DNA from 4 places in the Streptomyces sp. NPDC002138 genome. Region 1 is predicted to be linked to each of the others. Evidence: riboswitches for the same ligand, from Rfam matches in the RefSeq annotation. Region 1 holds a riboswitch; each other region holds the start of a gene.
The links. A riboswitch is a leader RNA that binds a small molecule or an ion and turns the genes downstream of it on or off. The one in region 1 is predicted to bind cobalamin.
Positions count from the first base shown of each region.

Region 2: it holds a riboswitch for cobalamin, as region 1 does, so the genes downstream of both, metE (5-methyltetrahydropteroyltriglutamate--homocysteine S-methyltransferase) here and ABT084_RS15605 (ribonucleoside-diphosphate reductase subunit alpha) in region 1, are expected to answer to the same signal.
Region 3: it holds a riboswitch for cobalamin, as region 1 does, so the genes downstream of both, ABT084_RS07590 (ABC transporter substrate-binding protein) here and ABT084_RS15605 (ribonucleoside-diphosphate reductase subunit alpha) in region 1, are expected to answer to the same signal.
Region 4: it holds a riboswitch for cobalamin, as region 1 does, so the genes downstream of both, cobN (cobaltochelatase subunit CobN) here and ABT084_RS15605 (ribonucleoside-diphosphate reductase subunit alpha) in region 1, are expected to answer to the same signal.

Region 1 is NZ_JBEOXE010000020.1:50,517-54,400, reverse strand. It holds gene ABT084_RS15605 (ribonucleoside-diphosphate reductase subunit alpha) at 1-2,328, opposite strand, end outside; cobalamin riboswitch at 2,494-2,625, opposite strand; gene ABT084_RS15600 (GNAT family N-acetyltransferase) at 2,677-3,174, opposite strand; gene ABT084_RS15595 (Uma2 family endonuclease) at 3,262-3,837, shown strand.
Region 2 is NZ_JBEOXE010000085.1:6,965-10,848, reverse strand. It holds gene metE (5-methyltetrahydropteroyltriglutamate--homocysteine S-methyltransferase) at 1-2,092, opposite strand, end outside; cobalamin riboswitch at 2,325-2,543, opposite strand; gene ABT084_RS33840 (hypothetical protein) at 2,756-3,460, shown strand; gene ABT084_RS33835 (acyl-CoA dehydrogenase family protein) at 3,682-3,884, opposite strand, start outside.
Region 3 is NZ_JBEOXE010000008.1:114,885-118,768, reverse strand. It holds gene ABT084_RS07605 (NADP-dependent oxidoreductase) at 1-789, shown strand, start outside; partial or broken gene ABT084_RS37965 (hypothetical protein) at 859-1,326, shown strand; gene ABT084_RS37960 (ankyrin repeat domain-containing protein) at 1,354-1,755, shown strand; tRNA gene ABT084_RS07595 (tRNA-Trp) at 1,814-1,886, shown strand; cobalamin riboswitch at 2,124-2,262, shown strand; gene ABT084_RS07590 (ABC transporter substrate-binding protein) at 2,299-3,312, shown strand; gene ABT084_RS07585 (FecCD family ABC transporter permease) at 3,309-3,884, shown strand, end outside.
Region 4 is NZ_JBEOXE010000068.1:7,298-11,181, forward strand. It holds gene ABT084_RS31285 (precorrin-8X methylmutase) at 1-454, opposite strand, end outside; gene cobG (precorrin-3B synthase) at 462-1,958, opposite strand; cobalamin riboswitch at 2,271-2,402, shown strand; gene cobN (cobaltochelatase subunit CobN) at 2,443-3,884, shown strand, end outside.

The DNA.
Region 1 (3,884 bases):
GAGCGCCACCGGAGTGGCGGCCTGCGCGGCCCGGGCGATCTTCGTCGCGGGGCGCGAGCGCAGGTAGTACGTGGTCTTCAGGCCCTGCTTCCAGGCGTACGCGTACATCGAGGAGAGCTTCCCGATGGTCGGCGTCTCCAGGAACAGGTTCAGCGACTGCGACTGGTCGAGGTACGGCGTACGGGCCGCCGCCATGTCGATCAGACCGCGCTGCGGGATCTCCCACGCCGTGCGGTACAGCGCGCGCACCTCGGCCGGGATCCAGCCGAAGCCCTGCACCGAACCGCTGGCGTCGCGCAGCGCCTCGCGGGTCTGCGCGTCCCAGACGCCGAGCTTCTTCAGCTCGGCCACCAGGTAGGCGTTGACCTGGAGGAACTCACCGCTGAGGGTCTCGCGCTTGAAGAGGTTGGAGACCTGCGGCTCGATGCACTCGTACACGCCGGCGATGGAGGCGATCGTCGCCGTCGGCGCGATGGCCAGCAGCAGCGAGTTGCGCATGCCGGACTTCGCGACGCGGGCGCGCAGGGCGTCCCAGCGCTCGGGCCAGTTCGGCTCGACGTCGTAGTGGTCCGGGTGCAGGACACCGCGGGCCGTCCGGGTCTGCTCCCAGGCCGGGAGCGGGCCGCTGCGCTCGGCGAGGTCGCAGGAGGCCTCGTACGCGGCCAGCATGATGCGCTCGGAGAGCTTGGTGGACAGCGCCTTCGCCTCGGGGGAGTCGAACGGCAGCTTCAGCTTGAAGAAGACGTCCTGGAGGCCCATCGCGCCCAGACCCACCGGACGCCAGCGGGCGTTGGAGCGGCCGGCCTGCTCGGTCGGGTAGAAGTTGATGTCCACGACGCGGTCGAGGAAGGTGACGGCCGTGCGGACGGTCTCGTCCAGCCGCTCCCAGTCGATCTCACCGGTCTCGGTGAGGACGAACGCGCCCAGGTTGACCGAGCCCAGGTTGCAGACGGCGGTCTCGCCGTCGTTGGTGACCTCGATGATCTCGGTGCACAGGTTCGAGGAGTGGACGACGGTGCCCGGCTCGGCGGTCTGGTTCGCCGTGCGGTTGGAGGCGTCCTTGAACGTCATCCAGCCCTGGCCGGTCTGCGCGAGGGTGCGCATCATCCGGCCGTACAGGTCGCGCGCGGGCATGGTCTTGCGGGCCAGGCCCGCGGCCTCGGCCTTGTGGTAGGCGGCGTCGAACTCGTCGCCCCACAGGTCGACCAGCTCGGGCACGTCGGCCGGGGAGAACAGCGACCAGTCGGCGTCGGCGTTCACGCGGCGCATGAACTCGTCCGGCACCCAGTGGGCGAGGTTCAGGTTGTGCGTACGGCGCTGGTCCTCACCGGTGTTGTCGCGCAGCTCGAGGAACTCCTCGATGTCCGCGTGCCAGGTCTCCAGGTAGACCGCGGCGGCGCCCTTGCGGCGGCCGCCCTGGTTCACGGCGGCGACCGAGGCGTCGAGGGTCTTGAGGAACGGCACGATGCCGTTGGAGTGCCCGTTGGTGCCGCGGATCAGGGAACCGCGGGCGCGGATGCGGGAGTACGAGAGGCCGATGCCGCCCGCGTGCTTCGACAGGCGCGCGACCTGGTGGTAGCGGTCGTAGATCGAGTCCAGCTCGTCGAGCGGGGAGTCCAGCAGGTAGCACGAGGACATCTGCGGGTGCCGGGTGCCGGAGTTGAAGAGCGTGGGGGAGGACGGCAGGTAGTCGAGGCGGCTCATCAGCCGGTAGAGCGAGGCCACTTCCTCGACGGCCTGGACGCCGCCGATCTCACCATGGGGACCAGACTCGGCGAGGCCGCAGGCCACGCGCAGCATGAAGTGCTGCGGGGTCTCGATGACCTGGCGGGTGATCGGGTGGCGCAGCAGGTAACGGCTGTGCAGGGTGCGCAGACCGAAGAAGCCGAAGCGGTCGTCGGCGCCCTCGGTGGTGGCGTGCTCGACCAGCGCGTTCAGCCGGGCGGCGTGCGCCTCGACGAACTCGGCGGTGCGGTCGGCGATCAGGCCCTCGCGGTGACCGACCGCGACGGACGCCGAGAAGGAGGTGGCCCCCTGGCCCGCGGCCTCGTCGGCGATCGTCAGCGTCAGCAGACGCGCGGCCAGCCGGGAGTACGCGGGGTCCTCCGAGATCAGACCCGCGGCCGCCTCGGTGGCCAGCCCGCGCAGTTCGGCCTCGTCGGCGACGGCGCTGCGGCCCCGCAGCGCGGCGGCGGCGACCCGGCCGGGGTCGGTGTCGGCCAGGTCGGCGGTGAGGTCGGTGAGGGTGCGCAGCAGCGCGGCGCCAGGACCCTCGGTGGCCTCGGGCTGGGCGGACTCGGCGCGCGGTGCGGCAGGCGCGATGGTCACGTGGGGGGCTCTCCCTCGCTCGGCTCCGGATGGCTCGGAGGCGGGGCGGGGAGGCTGCCATGAGGGCGTCTGGACGTGCGGACCCGGGCAGGGCAGTCACGCGTCACCACATGGCGTCCACCGGCCCAACCGCGAGGCCCGGACGTCTCGGCGTCCGGACCGGTCGGTCCGGGCGCACTGTCGGCAGGTCCTCGGACTTGCGGCGGCACCAATGGGTGGTTGGGTGCAGTTCATACCGTTGCGGGACAGTTCCGGATTCGCACCGGATTCCCCTGCGGCGACAGCGAGCATGAGCATACATGTGGGGGCCGCTCGTTGCGCGACCCACCACATGTTGTGTCGGCGTGGCTACAACTCCACGCGGTACGTGAGCAAGGGGACCGCCGGGACCGGTGCCCAGTCCCGCTCCGGCGTCCGGGTGAAGCCCAGGCGCCCGTAGATCCTGTGGGCCCCCAGCATGGCCGCTTTCGTGGACAGGACCAGGTGGGTGACCCCCTCCAGGGCCCGTGCGCGGTCCATGCAGGCGCGTACGAGGGCCTCCCCGGCCCCGCGGCCCCGCGCCGCGGGGGAGACCGCCAGCATCCGGAATTCGGCCTCGTGGGGACCGGCGATTTCGGCCAGCCGGCTGCCGGGTGCGGCGAAGGCCACTCCACCGAGCAACTGCCCGTCGTGGGTGGCCACGAGCACCTCGGCGTCGGCGGCCCGCCCCGCCACATCGCGCAGCACGGTCAGGTAGAAGCCGTTGGCCTCCGGGTCGAGCAGCCCGTCGTCCAGGTAGGCCCGCGCCGTGATCTCGCCCAGCTCTTCGTATTCGGCGGGCAGCGCCGCCCGGATGGTGATGTCCATGGCGTCGAGTGTGGAGCACGGGTGTCGGTGCACGGCGCTATCGTCGGAAGGAGCACCGTCGAGGAAGGCGAGCGAGGCCATGACGTGATGACCGGCCGGCCCCACATGCTGACCAAGGAGTTCGAGGAACTCGCGCTGATGGCTCGCAACCGGATGGAGGGGCTGAGGCTGGAGTTCATCGACGGGAAGCTGAGGAGCAAGGGGTTGCCGGACGGCGACCACGGGATGATCATTCAGTGGCTCACGCGGATCTGCATGCAGCACCGCCCCGAACTCTGGCTGCATCCGGGACAGGGGATCAAAGCGGAGGAGTACCGGGCCGGCCGGGCGATTCCGGATGCGGTGCTGGCTTCCTCGGGAGCGTTCGCCGGGCAGGGCGAGTGGGTGGACCCGGATCCGGTGCTCATGGTTGTCGAGGTGACCTCGTGGGACTCTGACACCGACCGGCGCGACCGGGTGGAGAAGCCCCGTGCCTACGCGGCTACAGGCATCCCGGTCTACCTGCTGATCGATCGGGACAAGTGCGAGATCTCGGTGCACAGTGAGCCCGACGGGCAGCGGTACGTGACCGTGCGCACCCTGCCCTTCGGTAAGGACGTCGAGCTCCCCGACCCCGTCAGCATCACCCTCCACACCGAGCCCCTCAAGGACTGGGTGCGCTGAGCGCGCCGCGGGGCCCCCGTCCTGGGTGGACGGGGGCCCCGCGGGCA
Region 2 (3,884 bases), on a different contig from region 1:
GGTACCCCGTACCGGCGAGTTCGTCGGCGACCCGCATGTGCGAGCGGGCCGCTTCCAGGCTGATGACGTCGGCGTCGAGGTCCTCGATGGCCGCCACGATGTCGCCGAACTCCGCGTAGCACATGTGGGTGTGGATCTGGGTGTCCGGACGGACACCGCTGGTGCTGAGGCGGAAGGCCTCGGTGGCCCAGGCGAGGTATGCGGCGTGGTCCGCCGCGCGCAGGGGCAGGGTTTCCCGCAAGGCGGGTTCGTCGACCTGGATGACGGAAGTTCCCGCCGCCTCCAGGTCGTTCACCTCGTCGCGCAGGGCGAGCGCGACCTGGCGGGCCGTGTCCCCGAGGGGCTGGTCGTCGCGGACGAAGGACCAGGCGAGCATGGTCACCGGGCCGGTCAGCATCCCCTTGACCGGCTTCGCCGTCTGCGCCTGCGCGTACGTCGTCCAGCGCACGGTCATCGGCTCGGGACGGGTGATGTCCCCGGCCAGCACCGGCGGCCGGACGTAGCGCGTGCCGTAGGACTGGACCCAGCCGTGCTGGGTGGCCAGGTAGCCGGTGAGGCGCTCGGCGAAGTACTGGACCATGTCGTTGCGTTCGGGTTCGCCGTGCACGAGGACGTCGATGCCCGCCTTCTCCTGGAAGGCGATCACCTCGCGGATCTCCGCCTCGATGCGGCGCTCGTACCCGGCTTCGTCGAGCCGTCCGGCGCGCAGGTCGGCGCGGGCGGTGCGCAGTTCGGTGGTCTGCGGGAAGGAGCCGATGGTCGTCGTGGGCAGCGGAGGCAGCCCGAGGTGGGCCCGCTGGGCGGCGGCCCGCCGGTCGTAGGGCTGCGAGCGGCGCCCGTCGGCGTCGGTGACGGCCGCGGTGCGGGCGCGGACGGCGGGGTCGCGGGTGATCGGCGAGTGCGCCCGGGAGGCGAGGTCGGCGCGGTTCGCGGCGAGTTCGGCGCCGATGGCGTGCGTGCCCTGGGCGAGGCCGCGGGCGAGGGTGGTGATCTCGGCGGTCTTCTGGCGGGCGAAGGCCAGCCAGCGCCGGACCTGCGGGTCGATGTCGCGCTCGGCGGTGACGTCCAGCGGGACGTGCAGCAGCGAGCAGGAAGCCGCCACGTCGACGCGGCCCGCGAGGCCGAGCAGGGTGCCGAGGGTGGCGAGGGACTTCTCGTGGTCGTTGATCCAGATGTTGCGGCCGTTGACGACCCCCGCGACCAGCCGCTTCCCGGGCAGGCCGCCGACGGCGGCGAGGTCGGCGAGGTTGCCCGCGGCCCGGTCGGTGAAGTCCAGGGCCAGACCCTCGACCGGCGCCTTGGCCAGGACCGGCAGGGCCTCGCCGAGCCGGTCGAAGTACGAGGCGACGAGCAGCTTGGGACGTGGGGCGAGGCCGCCCAGCTCGCGGTAGGCGCGGGCGGCGGCGCCGAGGTCGGCGGGGGTGCGGTCCTGGACCAGGGCGGGCTCGTCGAGCTGGACCCATGCGGCGCCGGCCGCGCGGAGGTCGGCGAGGACTTCGGCGTAGACGGGCAGCAGCCGGTCGAGCAGGGTGAGGGGCTGGAAGTCGTCGGGCACCCCGGGGGCGGGCTTGGCCAGCAGGAGGTAGGTGACCGGTCCGACCAGCACGGGGCGGGCCGCGAGACCGAGGGCCAGGGCCTCCTTCAGCTCGGCGACCTGCTTGCCGGAGTCGGCGGTGAAGACGGTGTCGGGGCCCAGCTCCGGTACCAGGTAGTGGTAGTTGGTGTCGAACCACTTGGTCATCTCCAGCGGCGCCACGTCCTGGGTGCCGCGGGCCATGGCGAAGTAGCCGTCCAGCGGGTCCGCTTCGACGGCGGCGCGGTGGCGGTCCGGGACCGCGCCGACCATCACGCTGGTGTCGAGGACGTGGTCGTAGTACGAGAAGTCACCGGTGGGGACCTCGGTGATGCCCGCCCCGGCCAGCTGCCGCCAGTTCGTCCGGCGCAGGGTCGCGGCGGTCTCGCGCAGTGCGTCGGCGTCGACCCGGCCCTTCCAGTAGCCCTCGACGGCCTTCTTCAGTTCCCGGTTCTGCCCCTGCCGGGGGTAGCCGTGAACAGTGGCGCATACGGCTGCGGTTGCGGAATCGGTGGCCATCTCGGTGGTGGAATCGGTTGTCACGGAACTCTCCTTCGCGAGTACGTCTCCATGAGTCCCGATGACCGGACGTGGGGCGCGAAGGGCGGCGGACCGGACGGTACGTCGCGCCCTCGCCCCCGCGCGCTCCGTGCACGGGGTACCGGTACGACCGTCCGCCTTGCCCCGGGGCGAGCCCGGGGTGCCCCCGACCGACCCGCCCACGAGGTCACCAGGAATCCGCGCACGGCTGTGCGTGCGCGGGCAACGGGCAGGTCTTCGGACTCACGGGCACGTCTGCCGGGGGCAGACACCTAGTGGCCGTCGCTTCCCAGGCCCGTACGGGCCCAGTGCGTATGACGGCGGTCGTTCCCGCTCACCGCTGCGGGGCAGTCCCGGATTCCCACCGGGTTCCCTCTTACGACGCATCCCGCCTGGCGGACGGAGGCGAACCAGCTGCTGGGGATCACCTTAGGTGTCCGCCCGTACCGAGGGGAGGAGTTGGCCACATTCCGGACGCCCGGATGAGACGGTTCGCCGATGGCGGACATGACTGAGCCGGGGCGGGCTTGCTGTCGGGAAGATCACAGGGAACATCCCGGGATCGGCACGGGCGGCGCGGCACGCACGTCCAGAATGGTCCCGAGGTGGGGGATCCCCCGTGTCTGCAGAGGGAAGTTGGACGTGCCGACAATGAATCCGAGCCGTTCCGTCCTGGCCGCCGTGGCCGTCGCGTCCGCCGCGGTCGTGCTGGCCGGTTGCAGCAGTGAGCCGCCGGCGCTGAAGTTCGAGTCGGCGAAGCCGTCCGGGCCGCGGCTCGACGCCAGGCCCGTACAGGGAGGCTCGCTCCCCGTCGCTCAGTGGCCCAACGCGTGCGAGGTGCTGGGCGACGACGAGATCCGCGCGATCCTGCCGCAGGCGAAGGACTTCCAGCGCGATCCGATCAAGGTGACCGTCCTCAACTTCAACCCGCTCGGCAAGCCGGACCCGGGCACGACGGGTGACGTACCGGCGGGCGGCTGCAGGACCGAATTCGGGCTGCCGGCGAAGTACAAGGGCAAGCACAACAGCAACATCCGCATCGTCTTCAAGACGGTGGCCGATCCGGCCCTCGTGGCGAACGCCTACGCCGAGGACCGGGACGACGAGGCGAAGCGGGCCGGCCAGGACACCAAGAAGTTCCAGGACCTCAAGAACTCGCTGGGTGCGGCGGGCTGCTACACGAAGGGCACGACCTCCACGATGGTCTGCCATCAGGGCCCGTACCAGTTCGAGGTGAGCGGCTCGTCGACCGCGGACGGCGTGGGCAAGTACCCGGAGACGGAAGAGAACTGGCGCCAGAAGGTCCTGACCGAGGTGGTACGCACCTTGAGCGCCCGCATGGCGTGACCTCGGGCCTGATCGAATCGACCGGAACGCGAGACCTCGGTGAGCGCTAGGATCCGTCCATGACGTCACGACGGGCGAATGCCGCGTAAACCGCCGAGCAGAGCACCGTCGAAGCGCCCTCGGGCGGGAATCCTGGCCGACGGGTGTCCACCGGCCGCCGTGCACATCGGTGCGGGCCGGATCGCGGCCGTCGCCCGTCGGCCAGCGGCGTCCGCGGGTGCTCAGCGGCGGACGCGGGGCATGCCGAGGCCGATCCAGGAGATGATCTCGCGCTGGATCTCGTTGTTGCCGCCGCCGAAGGTGAAGATGACCGCGCTGCGGTAGCCGCGTTCCAGCTCGCCGTGGAGCACGGCGCCCGCGGAGCCGTCCTTCAGGGCGCCCGCCGCGCCGACGATCTCCATCAGCCAGGCGTAGGCGTCGCGGC
Region 3 (3,884 bases), on a different contig from region 1:
CGGTCCGGCGCCCTGGCCTCGCGCGTCCCAGTACGGGACTACTACATTCCCGGTCTCGATGTCGCGGGCACCATCGACGCCCTGGGCGCCGGTGTCAGTGGCTTCGCGGTCGGCGACGCCGTGATCGGCCTGTCGGACTGGCCGGACACCCAGGCGGGCACGCACGCCGAGTACGTCGTCCTGCCCGCCACGGCGGTCGCCGCCGCGCCCCGCCGCGCACGTCCGGTCGAGGCGGCGACCCTCCCGCTGAACGGACTCACCGCCTGGCAGGCCCTGGACCTGCTCGGCGCGGCCGACGGCGCCACGGTGGCGATCACCGGTGCGGCGGGCGCCGTGGGCGGCTACCTCGTGGAACTGGCGGTCGCGCGCGGTCTGCGGGCCGTCGCCGTCGCCGCGCCGCAGGACGAGGAGCTGGTGCGCGAGTTCGGGGCCGACGTCTTCGTCGCGCGCTCCGAGAACCCCACTGCCGCGATCCGCGCGGCCGTTCCCGGCGGAGTCGACGGGCTGATCGACGCGGCCGCCCTGGGCGGGTCGGTGATCGGTGCGGTGCGGGACGGCGGTGCGTTCGTCAGCGTTCTCGGCGCGGGTCCGGGAGCGGAGCGCGGGATCCGGGTCTCGCAGATCCGGGTGCACAGCGACGCGGCGCGGCTCGCCGAGCTGACCGCGCTCGCGGACGTCGGCGGTCTCACCCTGCGGGTGGCCCGGACGATGCCGTTCGCGGAAGCCGCCGCGGCCCACGAGTCCCTGGCCGCACGCGGCCTGCGCGGGCGCATCGTCCTCGTGCCCTGACCGGCCTGACCGGCCTGACCGGCTGGTACGTCTGTCCGTGCGCCGGCTGGTCTGTGCGCCCGCTGGTCCGTGCGCCCGTCGGTCCGTCGGTCCGCCGGTCCTGGCCGCGGTCCGGCCCGGGTGGACGGAACCGGGGCCCCGGGCGGGCCGTTCTCTGCTCGTGTGACCGGCGGGCGACTCGCTAGCCTGGTCCCGGCACGGCGGCGGCGCGCGGCGGAAGGCAGGCCCGATGGATTCCGAGGACCCGATCGCGGTGGCCGTCACGGCCGCCATCCGCTCCGGGGACCTGCCGCGGCTGCGGGAACTCCTGGCCGCGCATCCCGCTCTGGCCCGCGAAACCATCGTCAAGGCCGGCGGGGCCGCGGGCGGGCGGAGCCTGCTGCACATCGCCACGGACTGGCCGGGCCACCACCCGGCCGGCCCCGACGTCATCCGGCTGCTCGTCGAGGCGGGCGCCGACCGGCGGCCCGGTTCGTCGGGGCGCACGAGGAGACCCCGCTGCACTGGGCCGCCAGTAACGACGACGTCGCCGCCGTCGACGCCCTCGTCGCCTGCGGTGCCGCGGTGGATGCCACGGGCGGGGTCATCGGCGGCGGCACCCCGCTCGCCGACGCGCGCGCCTTCGGTCAGTGGCGGGCCGCCCGGCGCCTCCTGGAACACGGCGCCCGCGCCGACTTCCAGGACGCGGCCGCCCTCGGACTCCTCGACCGGGTCGAGGAGTTCCTCACGGCGCCCCGCCCGCCCGGCCCGGACGAGATCACGAGCGCCTTCTGGGGCGCCTGCCACGGCGGTCGCCCGGAGACGGCCCGCTACCTGCTCGCCCGGGGCGCCGACCTCGACTGGATCGGCTACGACGGCATGACCCCGCTGGACATCGCGCGCTCCCAGGACACCGGCGGCGCCCGCGAGGTGACGGACTGGTTGTGGGAACGCGGTGCGCACGCGGCAGCTGATCTCATCGGGTGACCACATGCTGGAAGTGATTGGATCATCCGTCCGCCGCATGCCAGACTGGTGACAGCGGAGGGGCGTAGCTCAGTTGGTAGAGCGTTGGTCTCCAAAACCAAATGTCGTAGGTTCGAGTCCTGCCGCCCCTGCAAGAGAGTCCGCCGGACGCCCGGCGAACGGTCCGTCGAAAACCCAGGTGGGAGTCATCTCCCCCTGGGTTTTCGCGTGTACGCGCGGAATCCGCCCGTCGGTCGCTGTCCCCGGGGGGTCCGACGGGCGGCACCCGAGTAGCGCCGCAGCCAGCGAGCGCGAATGGGAACGGAGTTCACGGTAGGCGCCCCCACTGACAACGCCCGCCGGGCACGCCCCGCGAGCCCGGCACGGCCGATCTGGCACACTTGTCCGGGTTACCCCAGGCGGCGCGAACCAGGAAACCGGTGTGAAACCGGTACGGTCCCGCCACTGTGACCGGTTTCCCCTCGCGGGTCCCGGGAGTCAGACACTGACGCGCCGCCTCTTCACTTCGACCAGGGGACGAGGATCCCCCGGAGAGGCTTCGCCATGCCGCGTTTCCGTGCCGCCCTGCGCGCGCTCGCCCCGCTCGCTTCCCTGCCCCTGCTGCTATCGCTGACCTCCTGCGGCGCCACCCCGGACGAGCCCGCCCGGGACGCCGCCGCCCGGCCGGCGGCCGACGCCGGGGGCGCGGGATTCCCGTACACCGTGACCAACTGCGGTGTGACCACGACGTACCAGGCCCCGCCCCGGCGCGCCGTCAGCATGAACCAGCACGCCACCGAGGTACTGCTCGCCCTCGGCCTCGGGGACCGGATGGCGGGCACCGCCTACATCGACGACGCCGTCCTGCCCGCCTACCGGCCGGCCTACGACAAGATCAAGGTGCTGGCCAAGGAGTACCCGTCGAAGGAACTGCTGCTCGGCGCCAACCCCGACTTCGTCTACGGCGGGTACTCCAGCGCCTTCGACGCGTCCCAGGGCCGCGACCGCGAGGGGCTGCGCAAGAGCGGCATCAACACCCGCCTCAGCGTGGAGTACTGCACCCCCGGACCGGTCCGGATCGACCAGTTGAAGACCGAGATCACCGAGGTCGCCCGCACCTTCGGAGTGCCCGACCGCGGTGCGCGGCTGATCGAGGACGAGCAGCGCCGCATCGACGCCGTCACCGCACGCGTCAAGGACAAGCCCCGTCCGGCCGTCTTCGTCTACGACTCCGGCGAGACCGCGGCCTTCACCTCGGGCGGCAACGGCATCGGCAACGAGATCGTCTCGCTGGCGGGCGGGACGAACGTGTTCGCCGACCTCAAGGACACCTTCGGCGACGTGTCCTGGGAGAAGGTCATCGAACGCAAGCCGGAGACCGTGCTGATCTACGACTACGGCGGGACGGGCGTCGAAGCCAAGAAGCAGCGTCTGTTGAACGACCCGGCGCTCGCCCGGGTTCCCGCGATCAGGGACCGGCGGTTCGTCGTCCTGCCGCTGTCCTCGGCCGTCCTCGGGGTCCGCGTCGCCGACGCCGTCGAGTCCCTCGCCCGCCAGCTGCACCCCGACGCCGCGTGAGGGCGGACCGCCGCCGGACCCCGCTCGTCCTCACCCTGCTCACCGCGGCGCTCGCCGCGGGCGCGGTGGCGGGCCTGGCCCTGGGGCCGGTGCGGATCGCCCCCGGCCAGGTGCTGGACATCGTCCTGGACGGCCCGCGCCCGGGTGCCTTCGCCTCCATCGTGTGGGAGGTGCGGATGCCGCGCGTGCTGCTCGCCGCGGTCGTCGGGGCCGGGCTCGCCGTGACGGGCGCGGTGCTGCAAGCCCTCGTACGCAACCAACTGGCCGATCCGTTCCTGCTCGGCGCGTCCTCCGGGGCCTCGGCGGGCGCCGTGGCCGTCACCGTGCTCGGTGTCGGCGCGGGCGTCGCGACGAGCGTCACCCTGCCCCTGGCCGCCTTCGCCGGATCGCTGGGCGCCCTGGTGACGGTGTACGCCCTGGCCCGGCGCGGCGGCACCATGACCACCGGGCGGCTGATCCTCGCCGGGGTCGCGGTCCAGTACGTCCTGTCCGCGCTGACCAGCCTGGTGCTGGTCCTGTCCGCGCGGGCCGAGCAGGTCCGCTCCATCCTCTTCTGGACGCTCGGCGGGCTC
Region 4 (3,884 bases), on a different contig from region 1:
CCAGCAGCCGGAAGAGAGCGGTCGGCGCGTTGCCGACGGCGATCACGGAACCTTCCAACAGGCCGCGGTCGCGCCAGAGTTCGAGGGCGGCGGCGCTGCGCGTGGTGCCCATCTTCGCGGCGAGCTCCGGCACTTCGGGATCCGACAGGGTGCAGATCACCTCGTTGTCGGCGGGCAGCCGCTTGCGGGTGACCCCGCTCGCGACCATGCGTACGTCGCACAGGATGGGCGCCCCGGAGTGGAGCGCGGCGCGGGCGCGCAGCACGACGTCCGGCGTGTAGCCCAGATCCTTGGTCAGGTCGGTCATCCCGCACGCGTGGATCATGCGCACGGCGACCTGCGACACCGAAGCGGGCAGCCCGGCGAGGTCCGCCTCGGCGCGGATCGTGGCAAAGGACTGGCGGTAGATCGCGGCGCCGTCCTTCTCGTACTCGAACACTGTGTACTCGCTCATCTCTTCACTACGTCTGCTGCTGAGGCTGCTGGGGCTGCTGAGGCTGATCGGTCTGCTGAGGCTGATCGGTCTGCTGGGGATGCTGGGTCGGCTGGGTCTGCGTCACCATGGCATCCGCTTCCGCGAGGGCCGCGGTCAGGTCGGGCGCCGTCGCCGGTACGTCGTCCCGCACCGGGCGCCCCGCCCGCCCGGCCACCGCGAGGGCGTACCCCCGGGGCCCGGCGACCAGGTCCAGCCAGACGGCCGCGCGCGGATGCCCGCAGCGCCGCTCGCACCCGGACCAGTGCACCGGCGGCGCCGCGCCGCCCGCCCGGGCCCCGGCGGCCGCCACGACCGCCCGCGCGTCGGCCCGTACGTCGGCCAGCGCCTTCGCGCAGCCGGGCCGCCCGGTACAGGCGCTCACGTTCTCCCACGGATCGCCGGGCGCGGTGACCAGCCCGGCTCCGGCGAGCCGCGCGAGGGCGTCCGGCGTGGTGGCCGCGTCGGCGCCGGGGACGACGATCCCGCGCCAGGGGGTGAGCCGCAGGGTCCCGGCCGCGGCGGCGGCCGCGGCGGCCAGCAGGCGCCACTGACCGGTGGTCAACCGCCCCATCGGGGCCAGCACCGAGAGCGCGACGCGCTCCGCGTCGGGCCCCACGACCGCGCCGGGGCCGGGGCCCGCGGCCGCCCTGCCCGCGCTCGCGCCGAACCAGTGGGATTCGTCGGCCCTTTCGACCCTCTCGGCCCCCTCGGCCCCCTCGGCCCGCTCGGCCCGCTCGGCCCGCTCGGCCGAAATGCCCTGCTCCCGCAGCCGGTTGAGCAACTCACCCGCCCGCAGCCGGTGTTCGGCGGGCAGTTCACCCACCCGCCAGGCCTTGGTCCCGGCGCCGCGCACCGCGTCGAGGAAGTAGTGCGCCGCCGTCAGCGCGGCCCGGGGCGCGTCCCGAGGGTCGACCGCCACCGCGTCGGTGTCATTGTGCGTCCACAGCACGGCCGTTCCGGCGCGCAGCGCGCGGACGCTCACGTCGGGGGCGAGCGAGGTCACGTCACCGCGCCCGTCGTCGAGGGCGAAGAGGAAGCGCCCCGACAGGGCGGCCGCCGCCTCGCTCCCGCACAGCAGCCGGTCCAGCTCCGCGACCCAGGGCGTGACATCGGCGTGCCCCTGCCCGTCGAGCCCGGACAGCGGCGAGGCGACGATGTTGCGCACGCGTTCGTGGGTGGCGGCCGCGGCGGGCAGCAGTCCGGCGCCGGCCAGCAGGGCGGCCAGTTCGCCGCCGCAGCCCGCGCCGAGGCCGCGCAGCTGCGCGTTGCCGCGGGAGGTGAGGTCGAGGTGCCCGTCCCCGAGCCGGTCCGCCGCGTCGGCCAGCACGGCGGCCGCCTCCGCGGTGAGCAGGCCGCCGGGGATCCGGACCCGGGCGAGGTGGCCGTCGTCCGCCGCGTGCAGGCGCAGCGCGCCGGGGCAGGCGTCACCACGGTCCCGTATGACGGGTTCGTCCCGGGACGCGGCGGAGGTGGGCGGGGGCATGGCGGCGAGCATACCCACGATCGGGGCCGCCCGGCCTGTGTCCGTCACCACGCCACTGGTCCCCCGGGTGCGGGTGCATGGGGCCTCCGGCGGGTCCTCAAACGCCGGACGGGCTGAATTCCCCGGGCACATCCAGCCCGCCCGGCGATTGAGGGCCCGCCGGAGGCCCCACGACCCGAAGGGTTCGTCGCACGCAGGCCCCGGCAGCCAATCCCAGCCCCGCCGGCGTTTGAGGCGCCACCACAGGCACCGACACCGGCCCCCACCTGCCGTTCACTTGCCACGGCACCTAAGATGACCCCTCGACGGGCCATTCGGCCCGTCATCGCCGAGGACGGCGACATGGGAGGAAGCCCGGTGAGATTCCGGCGCGGTCCCGCCACTGTGAATCCGGCAGCCGCCAGCGGCGCCACCGGGTGAGTCAGGAACTCCCGTCGTCCTCACTGCCCGGGGCGCGGAAACCCCGAGGAAGGCCCGCCGCCGCATGATCCTGCTGCTGTCGACGTCCGACACCGATCTGCTCAGTGCCCGCGCCTCGGACGACGGCCCGGTCCCGTACCGGTTCGCGAACCCTTCCCGGCTCCCCCTCGACGACCTCCCCGCGCTGCTCGACGGCGCGGACCTGGTCGTCGTACGCCTCCTCGGCGGCCTGCGCGCCTGGCAGGAGGGGCTCGATCTGCTCCTCGCCGCCGACCAGACCCGCCCGGTCGTCGTGCTGACCGGCGAACAGGCCCCGGACGCCCAGCTGATGGAGGCGTCCACCGTCCCCATCGGCATCGCGGCCGAGGCGCACGCCTACCTCGCGCACGGCGGCCCCGCCAACCTGGAGCAGCTGGCCCGCTTCCTCTCGGACACCGTGCTGCTCACCGGCCACGGCTTCGAGCCGCCCGCCGCCGCTCCCACCTGGGGGCGGCTGGAGCGCGCGGCGGAGCCCGCCGCCGGTCCCCGGATCGCGGTGCTCTACTACCGCGCCCACCACATGAGCGGCAACACCGCCTTCGTGCACGCCCTCTCGGACGCCGTGGTGGACGCGGGCGGCGTGCCCGTCCCGCTGTACGTCTCCTCGCTGCGCTCCCCCGAACCGGAGCTGCTCGCCGAGCTGGCGACGGCCGACGCCATCGTGACGACCGTCCTCGCGGCGGGCGGCACCCGTCCCGCCGAGGCCTCGGCGGGCGGCGACGACGAGTCGTGGGACGCGGGCGCGCTCGCCGCGCTCGACGTGCCGATCCTGCAGGCGCTGTGCCTGACCGGTTCGCGCGCCACCTGGGAGGAGAGCGACGAGGGCCTGTCCCCGCTCGACTCGGCCAGCCAGGTCGCGGTGCCGGAGTTCGACGGCCGGCTGATCACCGTCCCGTTCTCCTTCAAGGAGATCGACGAGGACGGCCTCCCGGCGTACGTCGCCGATCCCGAACGGGCCGCCCGGGTCGCCGGCATCGCCGTGCGCCACGCCAGGCTGCGGCACACCCCGAACGCCGAGAAGCGGATCGCGCTCGTCCTCTCCGCGTACCCCACCAAGCACTCCCGCATCGGCAACGCGGTCGGCCTCGACACCCCCGCCAGCGCCGTCGCCCTGCTGCGCCGGCTGATCGCGGAGGGCTACGACTTCGGCCCGGCCGAGGAGATCCCCGGCCTGGTCTCCGGCGACGGCGACGAGCTGATCCGCGCGCTGATCGAGGCGGGCGGCCACGACCAGGACTGGCTCACCGAGGAGCAGCTGGCCCGCAACCCGGTCCGGATCCCGGCCGCCGACTACCGCCGCTGGTACGCCGGTCTCCCCGGCGAGCTGCGCGAAGGCGTCGAGCGGCACTGGGGGCAGGCTCCCGGCACCATGTTCCTGGACCGCTCCCGCACCGCGACCGGCGGCGACCCCGACGGCGACATCGTGCTGGCCGCGCTGCGCCGCGGGAACCTGCTCATCCTCATCCA